Regions from separate parts of the Cytobacillus sp. FSL R5-0569 genome, predicted to be linked through region 2. Evidence: a T-box and tRNA genes for the amino acid it is inferred to sense, from the RefSeq annotation. Region 2 holds a T-box; the other holds one or more tRNA genes.

Region 1 (11,055 bases), 230 kb from region 2:
ATTTAATCACTTAAATTATTTTAAAAAAATGGTTGACGTGATGAAGACGGGATGTTATGATAATAAAGTCGCTTTTGAAGCGAACGAGATTGTTCTTTGAAAACTGAACGAACATAAAACGTCAAGCGTAATTCTAAAAAGCTGATTTATCAGCAACAAAGCACCATAGGTGCAAATGAGCTAATCAAACACTTTATTGGAGAGTTTGATCCTGGCTCAGGACGAACGCTGGCGGCGTGCCTAATACATGCAAGTCGAGCGAATCTGAGGGAGCTTGCTCCCAAAGATTAGCGGCGGACGGGTGAGTAACACGTGGGCAACCTGCCTGTAAGACTGGGATAACTCCGGGAAACCGGGGCTAATACCGGATAATATCTATTTATACATATAATTAGATTGAAAGATGGTTCTGCTATCACTTACAGATGGGCCCGCGGCGCATTAGCTAGTTGGTGAGGTAACGGCTCACCAAGGCGACGATGCGTAGCCGACCTGAGAGGGTGATCGGCCACACTGGGACTGAGACACGGCCCAGACTCCTACGGGAGGCAGCAGTAGGGAATCTTCCGCAATGGACGAAAGTCTGACGGAGCAACGCCGCGTGAGTGATGAAGGTTTTCGGATCGTAAAACTCTGTTGTTAGGGAAGAACAAGTATCGGAGTAACTGCCGGTACCTTGACGGTACCTAACCAGAAAGCCACGGCTAACTACGTGCCAGCAGCCGCGGTAATACGTAGGTGGCAAGCGTTGTCCGGAATTATTGGGCGTAAAGCGCGCGCAGGCGGTTCCTTAAGTCTGATGTGAAAGCCCACGGCTCAACCGTGGAGGGTCATTGGAAACTGGGGAACTTGAGTGCAGAAGAGGAAAGTGGAATTCCAAGTGTAGCGGTGAAATGCGTAGAGATTTGGAGGAACACCAGTGGCGAAGGCGACTTTCTGGTCTGTAACTGACGCTGAGGCGCGAAAGCGTGGGGAGCAAACAGGATTAGATACCCTGGTAGTCCACGCCGTAAACGATGAGTGCTAAGTGTTAGAGGGTTTCCGCCCTTTAGTGCTGCAGCAAACGCATTAAGCACTCCGCCTGGGGAGTACGACCGCAAGGTTGAAACTCAAAGGAATTGACGGGGGCCCGCACAAGCGGTGGAGCATGTGGTTTAATTCGAAGCAACGCGAAGAACCTTACCAGGTCTTGACATCCTCTGACAATCCTAGAGATAGGACTTTCCCCTTCGGGGGACAGAGTGACAGGTGGTGCATGGTTGTCGTCAGCTCGTGTCGTGAGATGTTGGGTTAAGTCCCGCAACGAGCGCAACCCTTGATCTTAGTTGCCAGCATTCAGTTGGGCACTCTAAGGTGACTGCCGGTGACAAACCGGAGGAAGGTGGGGATGACGTCAAATCATCATGCCCCTTATGACCTGGGCTACACACGTGCTACAATGGATGGTACAAAGGGCTGCAAGACCGCGAGGTTTAGCCAATCCCATAAAACCATTCTCAGTTCGGATTGTAGGCTGCAACTCGCCTACATGAAGCCGGAATCGCTAGTAATCGCGGATCAGCATGCCGCGGTGAATACGTTCCCGGGCCTTGTACACACCGCCCGTCACACCACGAGAGTTTGTAACACCCGAAGTCGGTGGGGTAACCTTTTGGAGCCAGCCGCCTAAGGTGGGACAGATGATTGGGGTGAAGTCGTAACAAGGTAGCCGTATCGGAAGGTGCGGCTGGATCACCTCCTTTCTAAGGAATATACGGAATTAACTTGATGTTAGACTGTTCGTTCAGTTTTGAGAGTATAATCTCTCAAAATAAGGTGAAAGTAGCGAAGGATTCAAGGAAGCGTAAGCTGACGAGAATACCAAAGCTTACCATTCATCAATCGTTCTTTGAAAACTAGATAATGTAATGAAGAAGATTACCGAGTAATCGCCACCTTAGTTATTTTCTCTCTATATAATAGAGTAGAGATACTAAACTTTTTTTAAAAACATACAACCGTGAGGGTTGTGAGAAGCAAGCAGTTCAAGGAAGCGAGCTAGGAAACACCGGAGTGTGCGTCTTGTGCACATGAGGATGTTGACGAGTGAGCTGACGCCGAAATGCGTAGCTTATCGCAAGCCGAACAATGGTTAAGTTAATAAGGGCGCACGGTGAATGCCTTGGCACTAGGAGCCGATGAAGGACGGGACTAACACCGATATGCTTCGGGGAGCTGTAAGTAAGCTTTGATCCGGAGATTTCCGAATGGGGAAACCCCCTATCCGTTATGGGATAGGATCCATACCTGAATACATAGGGTATGGAAGGCAGACCCGGGGAACTGAAACATCTAAGTACCCGGAGGAAGAGAAAGCAAACGCGATTCCCTGAGTAGCGGCGAGCGAAACGGGATTAGCCCAAACCAAGAGGCTTGCCTCTTGGGGTTGTAGGACATTCTATACGGAGTTACAAAGGAACGAGATAGACGAAGAGGTCTGGAAAGGCCCGCCATAGGAGGTAAAAGCCCTGTAGTTGAAACTTCGTTCCCTCCAGAGTGGATCCTGAGTACGGCGGGACACGAGAAATCCCGTCGGAAGCAGGGAGGACCATCTCCCAAGGCTAAATACTCCCTAGTGACCGATAGTGAACCAGTACCGTGAGGGAAAGGTGAAAAGCACCCCGGAAGGGGAGTGAAAGAGATCCTGAAACCGTGTGCCTACAAGTAGTTAGAGCCCGTTAATGGGTGATAGCGTGCCTTTTGTAGAATGAACCGGCGAGTTACGATTACATGCGAGGTTAAGTTGGACAGACGGAGCCGTAGCGAAAGCGAGTCTGAATAGGGCGAATGAGTATGTGGTCGTAGACCCGAAACCAGGTGATCTACCCATGTCCAGGGTGAAGTCCAGGTAACACTGGATGGAGGCCCGAACCCACGTACGTTGAAAAGTGCGGGGATGAGGTGTGGGTAGCGGAGAAATTCCAATCGAACTTGGAGATAGCTGGTTCTCTCCGAAATAGCTTTAGGGCTAGCCTCATGCGTAAGAATCTTGGAGGTAGAGCACTGTTTGGACTAGGGGCCCTCATCGGGTTACCGAATTCAGACAAACTCCGAATGCCAAAGATTTATCCATGGGAGTCAGACTGCGAGTGATAAGATCCGTAGTCAAGAGGGAAACAGCCCAGACCACCAGCTAAGGTCCCAAAGTATACGTTAAGTGGAAAAGGATGTGGAGTTGCTTAGACAACCAGGATGTTGGCTTAGAAGCAGCCACCATTTAAAGAGTGCGTAATAGCTCACTGGTCGAGTGACTCCGCGCCGAAAATGTACCGGGGCTAAACGTATCACCGAAGCTGTGGATTGAACATCGTTGATGTTCAGTGGTAGGAGAGCGTTCTAAGGGCGTTGAAGCTAGACCGTAAGGACTGGTGGAGCGCTTAGAAGTGAGAATGCCGGTATGAGTAGCGAAAGATGGGTGAGAATCCCATCCACCGAATGCCTAAGGTTTCCTGAGGAAGGCTCGTCCGCTCAGGGTTAGTCGGGACCTAAGCCGAGGCTGAAAAGCGTAGGCGATGGACAACAGGTTGATATTCCTGTACCACCGTATTCTGTTTGAGTGATGGGGGGACGCAGGAGGATAGGGTAAGCGCACTATTGGATGTGCGTCTAAGCAGTTAGAGGGACCATGAGGCAAATCCCATGGTCACATACCTTGAGCTGTGATAGCGAGGGAAATTTAGTACCGAAGTTCTTGATTCCACACTGCCAAGAAAAGCCTCTAGCGAGGAATAAGGTGCCCGTACCGCAAACCGACACAGGTAGGCGAGGAGAGAATCCTAAGGTGAGCGAGAGAACTCTCGTTAAGGAACTCGGCAAAATGACCCCGTAACTTCGGGAGAAGGGGTGCTCATTAGGGTGTTAAAGCCTTGATGAGCCGCAGTGAATAGGCCCAGGCGACTGTTTAGCAAAAACACAGGTCTCTGCGAAGCCGCAAGGCGAAGTATAGGGGCTGACGCCTGCCCGGTGCTGGAAGGTTAAGAGGAGAGGTTAGCTCACGCGAAGCTTTGAATCGAAGCCCCAGTAAACGGCGGCCGTAACTATAACGGTCCTAAGGTAGCGAAATTCCTTGTCGGGTAAGTTCCGACCCGCACGAAAGGCGTAACGATCTGGGCACTGTCTCAACGAGAGACTCGGTGAAATTATAGTACCTGTGAAGATGCAGGTTACCCGCGACAGGACGGAAAGACCCCGTGGAGCTTTACTGTAGCCTGATATTGAATTTTGGTACAGCTTGTACAGGATAGGTAGGAGCCTTAGAAGCCGGAGCGCTAGCTTCGGTGGAGGCGTCGGTGGGATACTACCCTGGCTGTATTGAAATTCTAACCCACATCCCTTATCGGGATGGGAGACAGTGTCAGGTGGGCAGTTTGACTGGGGCGGTCGCCTCCTAAAGAGTAACGGAGGCGCCCAAAGGTTCCCTCAGAATGGTTGGAAATCATTCGTAGAGTGTAAAGGCACAAGGGAGCTTGACTGCGAGACCTACAAGTCGAGCAGGGACGAAAGTCGGGCTTAGTGATCCGGTGGTTCCGCATGGAAGGGCCATCGCTCAACGGATAAAAGCTACCCCGGGGATAACAGGCTTATCTCCCCCAAGAGTCCACATCGACGGGGAGGTTTGGCACCTCGATGTCGGCTCATCGCATCCTGGGGCTGTAGTCGGTCCCAAGGGTTGGGCTGTTCGCCCATTAAAGCGGTACGCGAGCTGGGTTCAGAACGTCGTGAGACAGTTCGGTCCCTATCCGTCGTGGGCGCAGGAAATTTGAGAGGAGCTGTCCTTAGTACGAGAGGACCGGGATGGACGCACCGCTGGTGTACCAGTTGTCTTGCCAAAGGCATCGCTGGGTAGCTATGTGCGGAAGGGATAAGTGCTGAAAGCATCTAAGCATGAAGCCCCCCTCGAGATGAGATTTCCCATAGCGCAAGCTAGTAAGATCCCTGAAAGATGATCAGGTTGATAGGTTAGAGGTGGAAGTGTGGCGACACATGCAGCTGACTAATACTAATCGATCGAGGACTTAACCAAAAACGAAAAGCGAAAGCGCCTTGCACAGGTGCGACAAGCATAAGACAGATTTGACAGGAGGTTGTTCTTTAACCTCATGACAAATTTGACTTATGACCTCGAGCACCTAGGCGCTGTAGCTGGACAATACGATATGCGGGCGGCTTCAAGCCGCCGCAGCTAGACAGCACTACGTAAGTAGTCGCGTCAGCACGCATTCAGGCGATTACTCAAAACAATCTTCTTCAACATTACCTAGTTTTCAGAGAATGATTTAAAATTTCTCTTGAAAATTTTATTAAAGACGTTATAATAATATATGTCTTTAAAAAGTCCGGTGGCGATAGCGAGAAGGTCACACCCGTTCCCATACCGAACACGGAAGTTAAGCTTCTAAAGCGCCGATGGTAGTTAGGGGCTGTCCCCTTGTGAGAGTAGGACGTTGCCGGGCATACATATTGGAGGATTAGCTCAGCTGGGAGAGCATCTGCCTTACAAGCAGAGGGTCGGCGGTTCGATCCCGTCATCCTCCACCATTTTTTGTGTGTATTTGCCGGCCTAGCTCAATTGGTAGAGCAACTGACTTGTAATCAGTAGGTTGGGGGTTCAAGTCCTCTGGCCGGCACCACTCGTGCTTTGTACGAGCCATTAGCTCAGTTGGTAGAGCATCTGACTTTTAATCAGAGGGTCGAAGGTTCGAGTCCTTCATGGCTCACCATTTGATCATTTTAATATGCGGGTGTGGCGGAATTGGCAGACGCACCAGACTTAGGATCTGGCGCCGCAAGGCGTGGGGGTTCGACTCCCTTCACCCGCACCATTTTTCATTTTAAATATTTGCGGAAGTAGTTCAGTGGTAGAACATCACCTTGCCAAGGTGAGGGTCGCGGGTTCGAATCCCGTCTTCCGCTCCAATATGTGCCGGGGTGGCGGAACTGGCAGACGCACAGGACTTAAAATCCTGCGGTAGGTGACTACCGTACCGGTTCGATTCCGGTCCTCGGCACCATTCTTTTTAAAATTAAGCGCCCGTAGCTCAATTGGATAGAGCGTTTGACTACGGATCAAAAGGTTAGGGGTTCGACTCCTCTCGGGCGCGTTTTGTATCGGGAAGTAGCTCAGCTTGGTAGAGCACTTGGTTTGGGACCAAGGGGTCGCAGGTTCGAATCCTGTCTTCCCGACCACTAGATATACATATATATTTTTAGGGGCCTTAGCTCAGCTGGGAGAGCGCCTGCTTTGCACGCAGGAGGTCAGCGGTTCGATCCCGCTAGGCTCCACCAATTAATTTTATACAATATATTCTATGGCGGTGTAGCTCAGCTGGCTAGAGCGTACGGTTCATACCCGTGAGGTCGGGGGTTCGATCCCCTCCGCCGCTACCATAGATAGAATGATGGACCTTTAGCTCAGCTGGTTAGAGCAGACGGCTCATAACCGTCCGGTCGTAGGTTCGAGTCCTACAAGGTCCACCATTATTCGGAGGAATACCCAAGTCTGGCTGAAGGGATCGGTCTTGAAAACCGACAGGGGTGTTAAAGCCCGCGGGGGTTCGAATCCCTCTTCCTCCGCCATTCATATTATTATCGCGGGGTGGAGCAGTCCGGTAGCTCGTCGGGCTCATAACCCGAAGGTCGCAGGTTCAAATCCTGCCCCCGCAATCTGGTCCGGTAGTTCAGTTGGTTAGAATGCCTGCCTGTCACGCAGGAGGTCGCGGGTTCGAGTCCCGTCCGGACCGCCATTTACATATTTATTATTTTGGCTCAGTAGCTCAGTCGGTAGAGCAAAGGACTGAAAATCCTTGTGTCGGCGGTTCGATTCCGTCCTGAGCCATCTTTTATGGCGGTTGTGGCGAAGTGGTTAACGCATCGGATTGTGGTTCCGACATTCGTGGGTTCGATTCCCATCAGCCGCCCCATTGCGGGTGTAGTTTAGTGGTAAAACCTCAGCCTTCCAAGCTGATGATGAGGGTTCGATTCCCTTCACCCGCTTAAATAGGGGCCTATAGCTCAGCTGGTTAGAGCGCACGCCTGATAAGCGTGAGGTCGATGGTTCGAGTCCATTTAGGCCCACCATTTATATTATTCCGCAGTAGCTCAGTGGTAGAGCATTCGGCTGTTAACCGAACGGTCGTAGGTTCGAATCCTACCTGCGGAGCCATATGGAGAAGTACTCAAGTGGCTGAAGAGGCGCCCCTGCTAAGGGTGTAGGTCGGGCAACCGGCGCGAGGGTTCAAATCCCTCCTTCTCCGCCAGTTGGCCCCTTGGTCAAGCGGTTAAGACACCGCCCTTTCACGGCGGTAACACGGGTTCGAATCCCGTAGGGGTCATAAAAAAGAAGCTGTCAACATAAGTTGACAGCTTCTTTTTTATGTGGCTAACACTTTTTGGATGTTATATTATCTGTCATTAGATGTCAAAATAATTTGAAAAATAACAAGGGATTTTTATACTTAAGACGAATTATTTAAGAAAGAGTAATGTAATACAAGGAGTGGAATGAATTAAGATGAATACAACTGCATACCCCACTGAATTCGAAATGCACTTGTTTCATGAAGGAAGCTTATTTATGGCATACGAACTGTTTGGATCACACCGTCATAAAGAAGGAGATAATTGGGTTACTTCCTTTACTATCTATGCTCCACATGCCACCTCAATATCATTAGTTGGTTCTTTTAATCATTGGAATGGCGAAGGTTTTTCATTAGATAAAGTAAATAAAGAGGGGATATGGAGAATTCAGCTAGATGGAGATTTAACAGGAGAAATTTATAAATATGCAATTAAGAACAAGGATGAACAAACTTTTTTAAAGGCTGATCCTTTTGCTTTTTGTTCAGAATTACGGCCTAGTACTGCTTCGATTGTTTATTCCTTAGAAGGTTACAAATGGAAGGACCAAGGCTGGCAAAAGGAAAAACAACAAAGGAAAGCATTTTCAGAACCTATGATGATATATGAGATGCACTTAGGTACATGGAAAAAGAGGAATGGCCTTTTATTGACATACAGTGAACTAGCAGAAGAAATCATTCCTTACGTAAAGGAGCATGGTTTTACACATATTGAATTGATGCCTATAATTGAACACCCTTATGATCGTTCATGGGGGTATCAAGGAACAGGCTATTATTCGGCTACTAGTAGATATGGTGAACCAAAAGATTTAATGTTTTTTATTGATCAATGTCATCAAAATAATATTGGTGTTATTTTAGATTGGGTACCAGGACATTTCTGTAAAGATCAACATGGGCTATATTGTTTAGATGGTGAATATGTTTATGAATACGAAACAGAAGCTGATAGGGAAAATTTTGTTTGGGGTACAGCTAATTTTAATTTAAGTAAAACAGAGGTTCATAGTTTCCTCATATCCAATGCTATTTTTTGGATGGAAAAATACCATGTCGATGGATTTAGAATTGATGCAGTATCAAATATCATTTTTTGGCCTAATAACGAGAATAGGGAAAATCCATTTGGTATTCAATTTTTACAGAAATTAAATAAGGCTGTTTTTGCTTATGATCCTTCTATCTTGATGATGGCAGAGGATTCTACAGATTGGCCCCAAGTAACGGCTCCTGTTCACTATGGCGGATTAGGTTTCAGTTATAAATGGAATATGGGGTGGATGAATGATGTATTATCTTATATGGAGAAAGCCCCACATGAACGGCAATACCACCATAATAAAATGACTTTTTCATTAATGTATGCATACTCCGAAAATTTTCTCTTACCGTTATCACATGATGAGGTTGTCCATGGGAAGAAATCCCTGCTAGACAAGATGCCAGGAGATTATTGGCAAAAATTTGCCCAATATCGTTTGCTCTTAGGTTTTATGATGACACATCCAGGTAAAAAGCTGTTATTTATGGGGTTTGAGCTAGGACAATTTGCCGAGTGGAAAGATGAAGCTGAGTTGGATTGGCACTTACTTCAGTATGAAATGCATGCAAAAACGAATCATTATGTGAAGAAGTTAATAAAGTTATATAAGAGATCTAAATCATTATATGAATGGGACCACAGATCAGAAGGTTTTGAGTGGATTGATGCTAATAACCATCAGCAATCCATTTTTTCATTTATTCGTAAAGGAGTAGAAGAACAAGAAATATTAATTGTTGTATGTAACTTTTCCCCTCAAGTATATATGAATTTTCGAATGGGTGTTCCTAAAAATGGGAGTTATAGAGAAGTGTTTAATAGTGATAATAATGAATTTGGTGGCTCCCATTGTATTAATAAACGTGTATTAAATACAAAAAAACTATCCTATCATGGAAAACCATACAGCATCGAAATGACGATACCACCATTCGGTATTTCAGTTTTACGTCCTGTTAGAAAAAGAAAAAGGAGTGATGTTGTAAATGGCTAACAAGAAATGTGTAGCGATGTTGCTTGCTGGAGGCAAAGGAAGCCGCCTTAATTCTTTGACGAAGGAGCTTGCTAAACCAGCTGTACCTTTTGGAGGTAAATACCGCATCATCGATTTTACACTTAGTAATTGTACAAATTCAGGCATCGATACAGTCGGTGTATTAACACAATATCAACCGCTAATACTCAATTCATATATTGGCATAGGAAGCGCTTGGGATTTGGATAGAAGAAATGGCGGTGTGACAGTACTTCCCCCTTACAGTGAATCTTCTGAAGTCAAATGGTATACAGGTACGGCAAGTGCTATCTATCAGAATATCAATTATTTAGAGCAACATAACCCCGAATATGTATTAATTTTATCAGGTGACCATATTTACAAAATGAACTATGACTTAATGCTAGATTACCATATTAGTAAAGGAGCTGATGCGACAATCTCTGTTATAGAGGTCCCGTGGCATGAAACAAATCGTTTTGGTATTATGAATACTTCTTTAGATATGAGAATAGAAGATTTTGAAGAAAAACCTGAGCAAGCAAAGAATAATTTAGCATCAATGGGCATTTATATCTTTAAATGGTCAGTACTAAATGAGTTTTTACAAAAGGATAATCAAAATAAGGACTCAAGCCATGATTTTGGAAAAGATATTATACCTGAGATGTTGAAGTTAAATAAGAAACTTTATGCCTATCCTTTTAATGGTTATTGGAAAGACGTTGGTACAGTTCAAAGTCTATGGGAAGCTAATATGGATTTATTAGATGAAAATTGTGAGTTAAATCTTTTTGATCAAGATTGGAGAATTTACTCAGTTAATCCTAATCATCCTCCACAATATATTTCTCCACAAGCAAAGGTCAAACAATCTTTAGTAAATGAAGGATGTACGATTGAAGGCGAGGTAATCAAATCAGTTCTCTTTCAAGGTGTAGCGATTGATAAAGGGTCTGTTATTAAAGAGTCAGTAGTTATGCCAAATACAAGGATTGGTAAGAATGTCATATTAGAAAAAGTCATTGTCCCATCTAATATAGTTATACCAGATGGAACAGTAATTAAAGAAAGAAAAGAAACAAGTGAAGCATTGTTAATCACGCCAGAAAGTATTTGTCATTTTGCATAAATGTAGAACTGTATGATTTTTACTGGGGGGATATTGATTGAATAATCGTTTATTAGGAGTCATTGATGCGACAACTTATCATAAGGGACTGGATGAGTTAACCCTTCATCGTTCTTTAGCTGCTGTTCCTTTTGCTGGAAGATATAGACTAATAGATTTTATTCTCTCTAATATGGTCAATTCAGGAATAGAGAGTGTGGCGATTTTTCCGAAATATCAATACCGATCTTTGATGGATCATCTAGGATCGGGGAAGAACTGGGATCTAGATAGAAAAAGAGATGGTCTTTTCTTCTTCCCATCACCGATGATTGATAGTTCAAATAGTGGGATTGGTTCATTTAATCATTTTGTCGCTAACATTGATTATTTTTATCGTAGTTCACAAGATTATGCATTAATTGCTAATTGCTATACCGTTTGTAATATTGATTTCTCACCAGTTTTACAGCGACATATTCAATCTGGCTGTGATATTACG
Region 2 (11,055 bases):
GATATCCTTTTAGCAGCTTATATTATCAACCCTTCTGAAACAATTGAAGATTTAGCTTCTATTGCGCGTAATCACGGATACTCTGCAGTTCAATCCGATCAAGCTTTTTATGGGAAAGGAGCAAAAAGGAGTATTCCAAAGGAAGAAGAGCTTGCTCCTCATATTGTAAGGAAAGCAGTGGCAATGGATTCGCTTTATGAAAAATTGGATACGTCGCTACAAACGAACCAGCAGTCTGCTCTTTTTTACGAATTAGAATTACCCTTATCATTGATTCTTGCTGATATGGAATCGGCAGGTATTAAAGTGGATTTGAAACGCCTGCGTTCAATGGGAACAGAGCTATTAGAGAAGCTTGCGGCCATTGAGAATCGAATTCACGCGTATGCTGGAGAAGCATTTAATATTAATTCTCCGAAACAATTAGGGGTAATCTTATTTGATAAGCTGCGTTTACCAGTTATGAAGAAAACAAAAACGGGCTATTCTACTTCAGCAGATGTATTAGAAAAATTAGAATCCAAACATGAGATTATCAAAGAAATCCTTGAATATCGTCAATTAGCGAAACTACAATCCACCTATATTGAAGGTTTACTAAAGGTGGTCAATAAAGAAACGGATAAAGTGCATACCCGTTTTAATCAAGCGTTAACGCAAACGGGGAGATTAAGTTCTACAGACCCTAACTTACAAAATATCCCGATTCGCTTAGAAGAAGGTAGAAAGATTAGACAAGCATTTATTCCTTCAAAGAAAGATTGGGTTATTTTTGCAGCAGATTATTCACAGATTGAATTAAGGGTTCTCGCTCATATTGCAGGTGACGAAAAGCTAATCTCCGCATTCAAGGAAGATTTAGATATCCATACGAAGACAGCTATGGAAGTTTTTCATGTTTCAAAAGAAGAAGTGACGGCAAATATGCGGCGTCATGCAAAGGCAGTTAACTTTGGGATTGTTTACGGGATAAGTGATTACGGCCTTTCACAAAGTCTATCTATCACAAGAAAAGAAGCTGGAGAATTTATTGATCGCTATTTAACAAGCTACCCTGCAGTTAAACAATATATGGAAGATATTGTGCAAGAAGCAAAACAAAAAGGGTTCGTAGAAACTTTACTTCACCGTCGTAGATATTTACCGGAAATCACAAGTCGGAATTTTAATCTTCGCAGCTTTGCGGAAAGAACGGCTATGAATACACCCATTCAAGGAAGTGCCGCAGATATTATTAAAAAAGCGATGATAGACATGGCTGATCGCTTAGAGAATGAACAATTACAATCCAAGCTTTTATTACAAGTGCATGATGAACTGATATTTGAAGCACCGGTAGAAGAAATAGAAAAACTGAAAGAAATTGTTCCAGATGTAATGGAGCATGCCGTAGAGTTAAAAGTACCGTTAAAAGTAGATTATTCATACGGCCCAACATGGTTTGATGCGAAGTAAGTGAGTTCACAATCGGATTGAAAAAAGGAGTCATTATGGATGCCTGAATTACCTGAGGTAGAAACAGTAAGAAGAACTTTAGAAGAGTTGATTATCGGAAAGACGATTGACCAAGTGTTGGTACACTGGCCGAAAATGGTGAAAGAACCGGACGATGTCGTTCGATTTACAAAGGCGCTAGAAGGGGAAACATTTAAAGCGGTTGCCCGTCGCGGAAAATTTTTGATTCTTTATACGGATGATCTTGCCCTTGTTTCTCATTTACGAATGGAAGGGAGATACGGGGTTTATCCGAAATCAGAAACGATTGAAAAACATACACATGTGATTTTCTCCTTTACGGATGGAACAGAGTTAAGGTATAAAGATGTGCGCAAATTTGGCACCATGCATTTATTTAAGCGTGGAGATGAGCTTGGTCAACTACCACTTTCACAATTAGGTGTAGAACCTTTATCAGATGCCTTTTCGCCAAAGATATTACAAAATTTATTGAATAAGACAGCACGGCCCATTAAGGCGGCTCTCTTGGATCAAAAACTAATTGTAGGCTTAGGCAATATATATGTCGATGAATCTTTGTTTAAAGCAGGTATTCACCCAGAGCGCTCTGCTAAAACATTAACAAAAGAGGAAGTAGAAAAGCTTTATTCGGAAATTAAAGCAACATTGTCCGAAGCTGTGGAACGAGGAGGCAGTACGATACGTTCTTATGTGAACTCCCAAGGCCAAATAGGATTATTTCAGTTAGAGCTATTTGTGTATGGGCGGCGTGGAGAGGAATGTAAAGTTTGTGCTACACCGCTTGAGAGAATCATTGCTGGAGGACGTGGGACTGTTTATTGTCCACAATGTCAGCCGAAATAAAATAACCACATTTTTCTTTTGTCATCTTAGCCTAGATTATAGATAACATTGGATGGGCTTCTTCCATATAATATGTTAGCCATTTCATGGAAGGAGCTCTTTTAAATGACGCAGATGATGACACTTATAATACTAGCTATAGCTGTTAGCTTAGATAGTTTTAGTGTAGGTTTAACGTATGGATTAAGAAAAATGAAGATTCCAATTAAATCGATTTTAATTATTGCTTGTTGTTCAGCTTTTACTCTTCTCATTTCAATGGGGATTGGTCATACAATAGCAAAGTTTATTTCACCTGCTTTTGCAAACAGTATTGGGGGTATCATCCTTATTGTATTAGGTGCTTGGGTACTGTATCAGTTTTTCCGCCCTGAAAAGGAAAAGGATAAAGATGCTCTTCCACATGAGAAAATTCTTTTGAATTTTGAAATCAAGTCTTTGGGTGTAGTTATTAACATTTTAAGAAAACCGATGGTAGCCGATATTGATAAGTCAGGTACAATTACTGGTATTGAAGCCTTTTTATTAGGGTTTGCTTTGTCACTGGATGCGTTTGGTGCAGGTATTGGAGCGGCTATGCTTGGGTTTTCACCATATTATTTAGCTATATGTGTTGCGGTTATGAGTTCATTATTTGTTTTTGGTGGGATGAGTATTGGCTCGATATTTTCTAAATCTCAATGGATGCAACGATGTTCGTTTATACCAGGATTAATTTTAATTATACTTGGAATCTGGAAAATATAATTTGATAAAAAGGTGTGAGAGTAAGAATGACAGTTATTATCGGACTCACTGGTGGAATTGCAAGCGGTAAAAGCACAGTTTCCACCATGTTTAAAGAAAGAGCAATTACAGTAATAGATGCAGATGTTGAAGCGAAACGAGCAGTTGAAAAAGGTGCGGCTGCTTATGATGAAATTGTCTCTCATTTTGGCCAAGAGATTCTTCTAGAAAATGGGGAGATTAACCGTCAAAGATTGGGTTCCATTGTTTTTTATAGTGAAGAAGAAAGAATGAAGCTCAACAGTATTGTCCACCCGGCTGTTAGGAAGAGAATGAACGAGCAAAAGGACGAGGCAGTTGCTAATGGTGAAAAAATGGTCGTTCTAGATATCCCGCTCTTATTTGAAAGTAAACTCACATATATGGTGGATTACACCGTTTTAGTGTATGTTAATAAAGAAAATCAGCTTCAGCGGTTGATGGAGAGAAATGGTTTTGATGCAGAAGAAGCGAATGCACGTATTCGATCACAAATGCTATTGGAAGAAAAAGTACAGCTAGCGGATTTTTTAATTGATAATAATGGCGATCTCGCTAGTACAGAGAAGCAACTAGATGATTTACTGTTACAATTAAAAGATAAACAGTAAAACACAATTACTACTTAGACTTCTACGTTTCATTAGTAATATTTCAACCCTTTTCGTCCACAATAATAAGTGGATTATTTTTTTTCACTTAAGAAATAGGGCGTAAAGATGCATTTTTCACGTAATGTCACGCGTTTTATGCTCTCTTTACATCCACAATATTTCTGAATAGTGGAACTTTAAAATATCCGCAATTTGCTCATCACATTTTGTGGTTAATATGTTATACTATTAGCATGAAAATGGTTAAAAAAGTATAACATTTATACGGAAGGGGCCGTAAGATGAAGGCGAAAATAGCGATTAATGGGTTTGGGAGAATAGGACGAATGGTGTTTAGAAAGGCCATTCTTGATGATACATTGGAAGTAGTAGCAATAAATGCTAGTTATCCACCAGAAACGTTAGCACATTTAATTAAATATGATTCTACTCATGGTGCATTCCAAGGTGAAGTGATTCCCGAAGATGATGCGCTTGTAGTGAACGGAAAAAGAGTTCAATTACTAAGCAATCGTAACCCTGAGGAACTTCCTTGGAAACAAATGGAGATTGATATCGTTGTTGAAGCTACAGGTAAGTTCAACTCAAAAGATAAAGCGATGCTTCATTTAAATGCAGGTGCCAAGAAAGTTGTTTTAACGGCTCCAGGGAAAAATGAAGATGTAACCATTGTGATGGGTGTGAATGATGAAGCGCTTAACATTGCTGAACATGATGTGATTTCTAATGCTTCTTGTACAACAAACTGCTTAGCGCCAGTTGCAAAAGTATTAGAAGATAAGTTCGGCATTGAAAACGGTTTAATGACGACTGTACATGCGTATACAAATGACCAAAAGAACCTTGATAATCCACATAAGGATCTTCGCCGTGCTAGAGCTTGCGCGCAGTCAATTATTCCTACTTCAACAGGAGCAGCGAAAGCATTGTCTCTTGTGTTACCACAATTAAAAGGCAAGTTACATGGGATGGCTCTTCGTGTGCCGACGCCAGATGTATCACTTGTTGATTTAGTTGTTGATTTAAAGAGGGATGTAACAATTGATGAGGTAAATGCTGCGTTTGAAGATGCGGCACAAAATGAATTAAAAGGTATATTAGATATAACAGAAGAACCACTTGTTTCAATCGATTTCACAACAAATCCACACTCTGCTATTATTGATGGGCTTTCCACAATGATGATTGGTGAGAATAAAGTAAAAGTTTTAGCTTGGTATGATAACGAGTGGGGTTATTCTTGTCGTGTAGTTGACTTGGTGAAATATGTAGCTGAAGAACTAAATAAATCTGCAGTGAACGCATAATTTTATGTAGGCAATCCTTTAATGGGATTGCCTTTTTTGCATTTTTACTATGTAGGTAAAATGAAATGTTAAACTGATTACTACATAGATGATCACAGGTTGGGGCAATCTTTTAAATAAAAAAAGCTTTTTGTTTGTCTTTTCGTTGCGTATTTCTGAATGATGTCTCTGGAAAATTTGAATAAATTGTGACATTTCCCTTGGTTAATGGAGGGGATAAACACTGATGATAACAATGTTTAGTCCCCTTTCTTTATGTGAAAATGTAATTATTATTGAAATTCACTTAAATAAATTTTCTAGGATTTATTGCAAAAGAACATTAAACAAAGTATACTAAAAATCGTGAACTTCTCAACGAGTAAGGCGCTAAATGGCTACTTAAAGGGTTAGGACCTCTTTGGACTAACTTTCCCCCGTGGTAGTTATATGCTTTGCCCAGTAGAAATTCATGTCAATTAGTAAAGGGGGAAATTTGAATATGGAAACAATGGGTCGTCACGTCATCTCAGAGCTTTGGGGATGCGATTTTGAAAAATTGAATGATATGTCATTTATTGAGCAAACATTTGTAGCAGCTGCACTAAAATCAGGGGCAGAAGTGCGAGAGGTGGCATTCCATAAATTTGCACCACAAGGTGTAAGTGGGGTTGTCATTATTTCAGAGTCGCATTTAACTATACACAGTTTTCCGGAGCATGGCTATGCAAGCATCGATGTTTATACTTGCGGTGATCTTAATCCTCATATCGCGGCTGACTATATTGCAGAAGCTTTAGGTGCTGATACACGTGAGAATATAGAAATTCCTCGTGGAATGGGTCCTGTTCAAGTTAAGAACGCAACAAAAGCCAATGTGTTATAATAAAGAAGAAGTCTTCAAGAGTGCAAGCGAATAATTGCACTCTTTTTATTATGAAAAAAACATATCTACTTGTACTAACAACTCCTTTTTTATATGATAGTAAGTAAAGATACATTTTAGGAACGTAAAGATGAGACGGAGTTGATTGTATGAAATGCCCTTCATGCCAACATAATAATACTCGTGTGCTAGACTCTCGTCCTGTTGATGAAGGTAAATCGATACGAAGACGAAGAGAGTGTGAAAAATGTGGTTATCGGTTTACAACTTTTGAAAAGGTAGAGGAAATTCCTTTGATTGTTGTGAAAAAAGAAGGAACAAGAGAAGAGTTTAGCAGAGAGAAAATATTGCGTGGACTAATAAAAGCTTGTGAAAAACGACCGGTTGCATTAAAAGAACTAGAGGATATCACTTTTCAAGTTGAAAAGGAATTAAGAAGCAACGGAGTATCAGAAGTGAAGAGTGATGATGTTGGCGAAATGGTTATGGACAGGCTAGTGAAAGTTGACGATGTCGCCTATGTTCGCTTTGCTTCTGTTTATCGTCAATTCAAAGATATTAATGTATTTATAGAAGAGCTAAAAGAGTTAATGAAGAAGGAACAAGCGTAAAGGTGAGCAAATAGGCTAAAGTGAATTTAGCTTCTTTGCTCATTTTTTTCAAGATATGAAAGAAAGAAGGTATTTTTCATGGCCCAGCATTGGACTGAAGTCATCCCTAGTGATCATTATACAGTGGCTTTAAATGGGCTGTTACATGACTATGATCGAAAAATCTTAGTATTTCTTTATCAGCCACTTATTGGGACCATTGCGTACAGTTTATATATGACCTTATGGATGGAAGTGGAGGAAAACCGTATTTGGTCTTCATCTTCGCGTAACCATCATGGTCTGATGAGTATGATGGACTTAAGTTTAAAAGAAATTTATGAAGCAAGAAAAAAACTTGAAGGAATTGGCTTGCTAAAAGTTTATGTGAAAGAAGGGGAAAATCGTGAATTTATTTATCAATTACAGCCACCCCTTTCTCCAAGTACATTTTTCTTAGATGGTATGCTCAATATCTTTCTTTATAAAAAAATCGGTAAAACTCAATATACGAGACTAAAGCGTTTTTTTAGTGATGAGGAGTATTCAAACCTCCATCTTGATTATAAGGATGTAACAACAGCCTTTCATGAGGTTTATACATCTGGACACCAGCTTGCTAAAGAGTATAATGATGACTTATCTGTTTCTCCTAAAGGTGAATGGGTAGATAGAATGGAAGCGGGTAAAATTCAAATTCCATGGCAAACATTTAATTTCTCGTTATTGGAAGCGGGCCTTAGTGAATCACTTGTTCCCCGAAAAGCACTTACGCAAACAGTAAAGGATGCCATTAGTAATTTGGCGTTTTTATATGATATTGATGTTATGGAAATGAAGAATATTCTTATAAGCGCGATGAACGAAGATGATGAAGTTGAGATGGATGAATTGCGGAAATCGGCAAGGGATTGGTATCAAATGAATCATCGTGACGAATTGCCATCATTAATTACGCAAACTCAGCCTGTTCATAGTCTCTCAATAACTGAAAAGCCAAAAAGTAAAGAAGAAGAGCTTATTCAATACTTTGATACAACTTCGCCTATTCAATTTTTGAAAGATTTATCTGGGGGGGCGGAACCTTCAAAAGCGGAATTGAAAATACTTGAAGATGTGATGTTTCACCAAAAGTTGCCTCCCGGTGTGATGAATGTTTTGATTGATTATGTGATGCGTAAAACAGATAAAAAGCTGACAAAGGCATATGTGGAAACAATCGCAAGTCATTGGGCGAGAAAGAGCGTTCAAACTACGGCTAATGCCATGGCTTTGGCGAAGAAAGAACACCAACAATATTTGAAATGGGCAGAGAATAAAAAAGTAGGGAAACGTTCATCCAAATCTAATACGAAAAAAGCTGTCACGAGGACAGAGCTTTTACCTGATTGGTTTGACGAGGAAACAAGTAAAAATGAGACTGTCGTCCAACAGAAGCAGGATAAGAAAGATGATAATGTAGATCTTAATATGAAAGAATTTCAAGAACTAATGAAGAGAAGAAACGGGGGTGGACAATAGATGGAAAGAATCAATGATACGCTTAAAAAACTTGCTGGAAATCAAGATTTTAAAACGAGATATGAAAAGCAACGAGCAGAGACTTTAAATGATCCAGATGTCCGTGCCTTTTTGACGGCACATAAGGATGAACTGTCAGCAGATATGGTTGAAAGAAGCTTAATTAAATTGTATGAATATAGCAAGCTAAGTAAGGAATGTAATCGCTGTCCGAGCCTAGATAGTTGTATCAATTTTATGCAAGGCTACCACCCAGAGCTCGTCATTGAACGTGGACTGATTGATATTAAATATGATAAATGCCCACGAAAGCAAATCCATGATGAAAAAAGAAAAAATGAGAAGTTGATTCAAAGTTTATATGTCCCTAAAGACATACTAAATGCAACCTTTGATACGGTGTACAACGATGATGGAAAAAGAATGGAAGCAGTCAATAAAGCTCTTAGCTATTGTATGAATTTTAAAAAGGGTGATGGTCAGAAGGCGTTATATTTATACGGCCAATTTGGTGTCGGTAAATCATATTTATTAGGTGCGATTGCCAATGAACTTGCACTGAAGCAAGTTTCATCAATGATTGTCTATGTGCCTGAATTATTTAGGGAATTGAAAAGCTCAATTAGTGATTCGACTTTAAATGATAAACTTGAAGCTATTCGATCAGCTTCTGTACTTATGTTTGATGATATGGGTGCAGAAACGATGTCTAGTTGGACAAGAGATGAAATTTTGTCGCCGATTCTACAATATCGTATGCTTGAAAAGTTACCGACCTTTTTTACCTCAAACTTTGATTATAAAGGACTTGAACATCATCTTACCTATAGTCAACGAGGGGAAGAGGAGCGGATGAAGGCAAGAAGAGTAATGGAGAGAATTAAGTATTTAACCGATCCTGTGCTTGTCGAAGGACCGAATCGAAGGGTTTAGGCAAGATAATTTTCAATAGTTTTTCTTCATGACTTCTATTTTGGCCAAGTCTCCCATATATATGAATCAGATAGATGTTAAGGGGGGATTTGGTTGATAGAGATCATTTTCCGGAATAAGCATGAAGCCGAGGAGCTGTTTCAGCACGCAATCCGGATTCAGAACTATACGGAAGGCGAAACGACAATTCTTCATAATGAAGGTCAATATATAGTAAGAATGTATCCTGAACAATGCAGTGGACGATCTATTGAAGAAGTAAAACGAACATTTTCTGCTTTTTTAATGGAGAGTAAATGCGATAGTTGGTTTAGAAAGATAATGGCCGAAAAGTTTTATTATCAAGATTCAGAAGAACAACAACAAATTCTTGAAATCATTCATTCCATATTGGAAGGGCAAAGAGAAGATTTATCTACTTTTTTACATAGAGTGGATATACACGAGCAATTACGATCGGCTATAGATCGCCTAGTGCATGATGATATCTCTTTTTCCTATGATGCTTTTATAAAGTTTCGTCTTAAACCGCTTTTAGACGATATGACAAAGTATGTTGAGTTGTCTATTGATGAATATAAAATGGAACAGGAATATCAAATGTTTATTCAAACCTTAAGAGACTTTATTAAGGATAGAGAAAGTAAGTTACCCACGATTCATTTATATTTAGGTGAAGAAGTTCGCTTTTTTAATCAGCATTTCGAAGAGCTTTCTCGAATGGACCTAACGGCGATGATAGATAGAAGATTATTAATTAATCACCCTGTCTATGTAGATTCAGTTACAATCGCACCATTACTCTCAATCGCTCCTCAGGAAATATGTTTATATAGTGAAAGTGAGGAACAACCTTTAGTTCGTACAATTAAAAATATTTTTGAAGAGAGATTGGAAATCCTTCATATAAGTGAATTTAATATGCGTAAACAGCATGCATGTAAAAATATAAGTGAACCCTCTTGATTTTCCGTAAATTAAAAACTATAATACTTACATATTGAAATTATCAATGAACAGTAATGATAAGGATATGGGTATTCTTTTACGGTTTATAGAGAGGGAAGACAAGGCTGCAATCTTCCTAACACGAATGGAATGCTTACCACCTTTGAACTCCAATACATAAAGATGTCTAAGGCGTCGATTAAGTATTGGCGGCAACAAGACCGTTAACTTGCTACGAGTCACTTTTTTAAAGTGAGAAGTAGGGTGGAACCACGTGTATATGATACTCGTCCCTTTTATTAGGGGCGAGTTTTTTATTTTTCAAAAACAAGGAGGAAGTTATGATGTCAGAAATGATTAAAGTTTCGTTTCCAGATGGAGCAGTAAAGGAGTTCTCCAAAGGAACAACAACGGAAGAAATCGCATCATCAATCAGCCCTGGCTTAAAAAAGAAAGCCATAGCAGGTAAAGTGAATAATGAATTATTCGACCTTCGTCGTCCAATTGAAGAGGATGCGGCTGTGGAGATCATTACCCAAGGCAGTGATGAGGCGCTTGAAATTATGCGTCACAGTTCCGCTCATTTAATGGCGCAAGCGATTAAACGTTTATATAAAAACGTTAAATTAGGTGTAGGTCCTGTTATTGAGAGTGGCTTCTACTACGATATCGATATGGAGGAGTCATTAACACCTGAAGATCTACCGAAAATCGAGAAAGAAATGAAGAAAATCATCAATGAAAATATTGAGATTGTTCGTAAAGAAGTGAGTAGAGACGAAGCTTTAAAAATCTATGAGGAGATTGGCGACGAATATAAGGTTGAACTGATTGGCGCCATTCCAGAAGGTGAAACAGTTACCCTTTATGAACAAGGCGAATTCTTTGATCTTTGTCGAGGGGTTCATGTTCCTTCTACAGGGAAAATTAAAGAATTTAAGCTTTTAAGTATTGCTGGCGCATATTGGCGTGGAGATAGCGACAATAAGATGCTACAACGTATATATGGTACTGCATTCTTTACAAAAGATGACTTAAACGAACACTTGCGTTTGCTTGAAGAAGCAAAAGAGCGTGATCACCGTAAAATTGGTAAGGAATTAAGCCTCTTTACGAACTCCCAAAAGGTTGGACAAGGGTTACCGCTATGGTTACCAAAAGGCGCAACAATTCGCCGTAATATTGAACGT

The links. A T-box is a leader RNA that pairs with one kind of tRNA and senses whether it is charged. The one in region 2 lies ahead of thrS (threonine--tRNA ligase), so its partner is inferred to be a tRNA-Thr.
Region 1: it encodes a tRNA-Thr, which carries the amino acid that the T-box ahead of thrS (threonine--tRNA ligase) is inferred to sense. The anticodon was not compared.

The regions. Positions count from the first base shown of each region.
Region 1 covers NZ_JBBOWW010000001.1:3,679,880-3,690,934, reverse strand. Annotated here, with positions in the region: rRNA gene MKX78_RS18665 (16S ribosomal RNA) at 194-1,742, shown strand; rRNA gene MKX78_RS18660 (23S ribosomal RNA) at 2,130-5,062, shown strand; rRNA gene rrf (5S ribosomal RNA) at 5,375-5,492, shown strand; tRNA gene MKX78_RS18650 (tRNA-Val) at 5,502-5,577, shown strand; tRNA gene MKX78_RS18645 (tRNA-Thr) at 5,594-5,669, shown strand; tRNA gene MKX78_RS18640 (tRNA-Lys) at 5,684-5,759, shown strand; tRNA gene MKX78_RS18635 (tRNA-Leu) at 5,777-5,861, shown strand; tRNA gene MKX78_RS18630 (tRNA-Gly) at 5,881-5,955, shown strand; tRNA gene MKX78_RS18625 (tRNA-Leu) at 5,962-6,050, shown strand; tRNA gene MKX78_RS18620 (tRNA-Arg) at 6,067-6,140, shown strand; tRNA gene MKX78_RS18615 (tRNA-Pro) at 6,149-6,225, shown strand; tRNA gene MKX78_RS18610 (tRNA-Ala) at 6,249-6,324, shown strand; tRNA gene MKX78_RS18605 (tRNA-Met) at 6,350-6,426, shown strand; tRNA gene MKX78_RS18600 (tRNA-Ile) at 6,440-6,516, shown strand; tRNA gene MKX78_RS18595 (tRNA-Ser) at 6,523-6,615, shown strand; tRNA gene MKX78_RS18590 (tRNA-Met) at 6,629-6,702, shown strand; tRNA gene MKX78_RS18585 (tRNA-Asp) at 6,706-6,782, shown strand; tRNA gene MKX78_RS18580 (tRNA-Phe) at 6,802-6,874, shown strand; tRNA gene MKX78_RS18575 (tRNA-His) at 6,884-6,959, shown strand; tRNA gene MKX78_RS18570 (tRNA-Gly) at 6,962-7,032, shown strand; tRNA gene MKX78_RS18565 (tRNA-Ile) at 7,040-7,116, shown strand; tRNA gene MKX78_RS18560 (tRNA-Asn) at 7,127-7,201, shown strand; tRNA gene MKX78_RS18555 (tRNA-Ser) at 7,205-7,295, shown strand; tRNA gene MKX78_RS18550 (tRNA-Glu) at 7,299-7,370, shown strand; gene glgB (1,4-alpha-glucan branching enzyme) at 7,550-9,439, shown strand; gene MKX78_RS18540 (glucose-1-phosphate adenylyltransferase) at 9,432-10,574, shown strand; gene MKX78_RS18535 (sugar phosphate nucleotidyltransferase) at 10,612-11,055, shown strand, end outside.
Region 2 covers NZ_JBBOWW010000001.1:3,454,464-3,465,518, reverse strand. Annotated here, with positions in the region: gene polA (DNA polymerase I) at 1-1,455, shown strand, start outside; gene mutM (DNA-formamidopyrimidine glycosylase) at 1,495-2,322, shown strand; gene ytaF (sporulation membrane protein YtaF) at 2,428-3,069, shown strand; gene coaE (dephospho-CoA kinase) at 3,096-3,698, shown strand; gene MKX78_RS17515 (glyceraldehyde-3-phosphate dehydrogenase) at 3,983-5,008, shown strand; gene speD (adenosylmethionine decarboxylase) at 5,490-5,873, shown strand; gene nrdR (transcriptional regulator NrdR) at 6,023-6,484, shown strand; gene MKX78_RS17500 (replication initiation and membrane attachment family protein) at 6,563-7,984, shown strand; gene dnaI (primosomal protein DnaI) at 7,985-8,917, shown strand; gene ytxC (putative sporulation protein YtxC) at 9,011-9,883, shown strand; T-box leader at 9,931-10,163, shown strand; gene thrS (threonine--tRNA ligase) at 10,210-11,055, shown strand, end outside.